DNA from 2 places in the Bacillus sp. URHA0034 genome. Region 2 is predicted to be linked to the other one. Evidence: riboswitches for the same ligand, from Rfam matches in the RefSeq annotation. Region 2 holds a riboswitch; the other holds the start of a gene.
The links. Region 2 has a riboswitch for thiamine pyrophosphate ahead of thiT (energy-coupled thiamine transporter ThiT). Riboswitches for the same ligand answer to the same signal wherever they lie in the genome.
Positions count from the first base shown of each region.

Region 1 (2,203 bases), 1.4 Mb from region 2:
AATAATATCCGAGCTAAACAGCATCCCCGTTTTCACAGCATTCGTGCCGATATCTTCGCCGATTGCCTTAATCTGTTGGACTACCGCTTCTGGCGACATCGGATAAACGCCATGGACTCCTAACGTATTTTGCGCGGTCACCGCTGTGATGGCCGACATACCAAAAACCGCTAATTCTTGGAATGTCTTCAAATCCGCTTGAATTCCAGCTCCGCCGCCGCTATCTGAACCAGCGATTGTTAATGCTCTTTTCATGCTACAAACCTCCGCTATAATTTTTTAATCGAAACATTAGAAATAATATCTTCTTCCGAAACAAGTGCTAATTGATTTAAAAATTCAATTTGGAAACTTCCAGGTCCCGCTTCCGCAGTTTTGTTTGCCGCCTTTTCCGCAGCAATCCCGTAATAGGCTAAAGCCGCTGCCGCTGCCCACAGTACATCTTTTTCCACTCCCGTAAAGGCACCAATTACTGAGGTTAATAGACAGCCCGTACCCGTTACTTTTGTTAAAATCGGATGGCCCCCGGAAACAATATAAGTTGTTTCACCGTCTGAAACGATATCCTCTTTACCAGTGATCACCACAACACTGCCCGTTGTTTGCGCAGCCTTGATCGCAAGCTCGACGGTGTTTCCGTTTCCTGCTCCTGCATCAACACCTTTGATTTCCCATTTTTCGCCGATCACATTCGATACCTCGGCTGCATTTCCGCGCACCACTGAAACCTTGACTTCATTCATTATTTTGTGGGCAGTCTCGGTTCGGTATGGTGTAGCCCCTGCACCAACCGGGTCGAAAATAACCGGAACCCCGTGCTCATTCGCTGATTTCCCAGCCATAATCATACTGTCAACGTTTTCGGCATTTAACGTACCAATATTCAACACTAGTGAACTAGCAATCTTAGCCATATCAGCAACTTCTTCCTTGGCATAGGCCATGACTGGAGATGCACCAAGGGCAAGCAAACCGTTCGCAGTAAAATTTGTCACAACCACATTGGTGATATTATGTACAAGCGGGCTAACCTCTCTTACTCTATTTAATGTTTCATACACATAGCTTTTTTCCAACTTACTCTCCCCTTTTCATTTTTAACATAAAAAAACCAGCTCCAATAAATGGACCCGGTTAGTTTTGAATGCGAAACAAAAACTATCTCACTCGACTACTTTCCTACGCTGGTATTACCCAGATCAGGTCCAAAGGGTTAAAAACTACAATGTTTTCTCTCAGCCTGATTCACAGGGCACCCCTAGTAGATCTTCTATTATTCAATTACTCACTCATATTAACGCTTATATTCTTCAATGTAAAGGAATTGTTTCTACTAGACTAACTCTTGGCTAATTCGATGATCTCCTTTAGCTCATTGGTAAATCCCTTGACGGCTCGTTGATTGAGCACGGTGACTGGGACCCCCAGGAAGCCGTATTTTTCCACTTCTTTTTGGAAAGCAGGATTTTTCGAAATGTCCCTCGCTTCAAAAGGAATCCCTTCTTCCGTGAGGACCCGTTTGACCATCGTACATTCAATACAATCGTTGGTTGTATAGACGATAACTGTTTTACTCATTTGTTTCTCCTTTATTCGAAAAAAAGATATGCTCTGCTTCTATCGTATCACCAATCTCAAAAATGCCAAAGGAAAACAGCTTCTGCCGACGTTTATCAGTGGGGGAGCCAGGGTTAAAAAGCAGTATGCCATTTTCCACTTTTTTCACAGGGATATGAGAATGGCCAAAAATAATACAATCGACTTCATTCTCGGCAAACACTTGGATCGCACGCTTTTCGGTCGTTTTCCCTTTGCCATGACCATGGGTAATACCTATCTTAAACCCGCCCAACTCTAAAATTCTTTTTTCGGGGAAATGTTCCTTGATGGTATCATCGTCGACATTGCCGAAGACCCCTTCGACTTTTGCATAGGTTTGAAGCTCATGAAACACATCGATTGTTTGCCAATCGCCTGCATGAATAATTAAATCCGTATCAGCTAATTCCGCAGTTAATCTGTCCGGAAGTCCTTTGGTACGTTTAGGTAGATGGGTATCGGAAATAATGACAATTTTCATCGTTCATCCCTCGTTCAGCATAGTGTACAGTAAATCTATTATATAACAACGGCCCCGTATGTTGAATTCTAGTGATTACTGCGTTTTATTCCTCGGGAAAGCGCAGAAACAGACATTTCTCGC
Region 1 covers NZ_JBWCDK010000002.1:332,868-335,070, forward strand. Annotated here, with positions in the region: gene thiD (bifunctional hydroxymethylpyrimidine kinase/phosphomethylpyrimidine kinase) at 1-255, opposite strand, end outside; gene thiM (hydroxyethylthiazole kinase) at 270-1,076, opposite strand; TPP riboswitch at 1,160-1,270, opposite strand; gene ACZ9EE_RS03955 (glutaredoxin family protein) at 1,339-1,578, opposite strand; gene ACZ9EE_RS03960 (metallophosphoesterase family protein) at 1,571-2,080, opposite strand.
Region 1: linked by a shared signal. The riboswitch ahead of thiM (hydroxyethylthiazole kinase) and the one ahead of thiT (energy-coupled thiamine transporter ThiT) in region 2 are both predicted to bind thiamine pyrophosphate.

Region 2 (2,203 bases):
TTGGATAATCAGCTTTTAGTAATTGTATAAATCCTTGTACTGATGTAAGCGGGTTTCTAAATTCATGAATAAAGCTTGAGGTCATTTGGCCGAGTAGTGTTAAGCGATCTTGGTGGGTTGAATCAATAAACATCGTCTTTTCTTCAATAATTTTATTTTTTGCTTCCGAATAATGGGATACGGCAAAATATAAAAATTTATCAAAACAGAAATTAATATCATTAATCGATTTCTGCAGGTCGGACCATGTGAGTCCTGTTTTACTTAAATAGCTATATAAAACGGTCCGGCCGGTATTGACATTGTAAACAAAATCACCAATGTTAATGTCTGCCAAAACTCGTTCCTTTGAAATATCAATGGCAATCTTTTCAATAACATTTAATAATTCTTCCTTTGATAAGGTATGCATGGTAAGAATGACATCTAATAGGGCTTCGGCATTTTCACGAATTTTACCTTTAAAGGGATCACCCTGGTAAATCATTATTGTTTCTTCCCATTCTTGTACTAATTGCTGTTTGTTATGCGCAAAAAAGGCGACTAAATCCGTTTGTTCTCCCGTAGACATGTTGTTTCCCCCTATTGGTTTTAACCAACTGATTACCATGATAATTCGCTGATGATTGTAAAAATCCTTTATAAAATTGTAGAAAAATTTTTTACCTAGTAAAATGTTGTTAATTATTAATCATTTAGAAGGAAATTGATAACATTCCCTAAAATAAAAATCTTGTTTAATTAGAGGAAGAGTAGTATATTTTTTATGGATAACAATTGAATACTTCCACAGGGGGAGCTGCTTTTTATGCGGCTGAGAGTGAACGACCAAGTTCTGACCCTATGAACCTGTTAGTTAACACTAGCGTAGGGATGTGGTTTGCTAAATACAAAAGCAATTCAGACATTCCTTGTCTGGATTGCTTTTTTTCTTCTATTTACGGGTGCCATATAGTCTATGGGAAGAGATCAAGAGGTTCCAATTAGATAAAGGGGGAGAAGTTGGTGTATCAAACGAGAAGTAATACATTATTTATCGCAGAGGTTGCTGTATTTACTGCGCTTGCTTATTTATTAGATTTCGTAGCGGGGATTGTTTCTTTAAAAATTTGGCCGCAGGGTGGTTCCATATCCATTGCGATGGTACCAATATTTCTGATTGCCTATCGCTGGGGGATTAAAGGCGGACTTTTAACAGGCTTTTTATTAGGGTTACTTCAGTTTATTATGGGATTTTCACAAGTTTATACGATTGTTCAAGGAATTATTGATTATTTTATTGCTTTCACAGTAGTTGGAGCCTCAGGGATTTTTGCTTCAGCGATCAAAAAAGCACTGAATGAACAGAACAAAGGAAAATGGATGACGTACGTAATAACTGGGGCATTTTTGGGAAGTGCGCTAAGATATATTTGCCATGTGATTTCCGGAATTGCCTTTTTCGGAGAGTATGCTCCTAAAGGCCAGCCGGTAGCTATCTACTCATTACTTTATAATGGAACTTATATGCTGCCGAATTTCATCATAAGTGCAATCATCACCGTTTTGTTAATTAGTGCACTACCAAAGAAGATGGTTCTGCAAAAAAGTCTATAAGAACGAAGAAAAGGAAAGGATTATCTTTTCCTTTTTTTTTGCATTTTAAGATTTTTTTTCGAACTTTTGTCAAATTTATTATGCTTATTAACTCAAAAAAGTGTTAAAATACATTTAGAAAGATAATCATTCTCAATTAACTTAGATAGGGTGATATACATGTTTGGAGCTTTAAAAGCAGGAGATAAAGGGAAAATAATTGATCTTTCTCATGTTGGTCACCTCGTTCAAAGACGCTTACTCGATTTAGGAATAACTGAAGGATCTGAAGTCTGTGTAAAATGTGTGATGCCATTTGGCGGACCGATTATGATAGAATCATGCGGCCAGTGTGTTGGACTGCGCCGGAAAGAAGCAGTTCAGATTGAAGTGGAGAGAATATAATGGAAATCGCTCTAATTGGAAACCCGAATACTGGAAAAACCTCATTATTTAATAATTTAACAGGTTCCTATGAGTATGTTGGTAACTGGAGCGGTGTAACAGTTGAAAAGAAAGTCGGCGTTTTCAAGAATAATATTGGACAATTAATAGATTTACCTGGAGTATATACTCTTAACCCTTTATCAAAGGATGAGGGGGTTGTTACCTCTTTCTTTTTGAATGA
Region 2 covers NZ_JBWCDK010000002.1:1,740,080-1,742,282, reverse strand. Annotated here, with positions in the region: gene ACZ9EE_RS10345 (histidine kinase N-terminal domain-containing protein) at 1-571, opposite strand, end outside; TPP riboswitch at 783-891, shown strand; gene thiT (energy-coupled thiamine transporter ThiT) at 1,006-1,596, shown strand; gene ACZ9EE_RS10335 (FeoA family protein) at 1,756-1,980, shown strand; gene feoB (ferrous iron transport protein B) at 1,980-2,203, shown strand, end outside.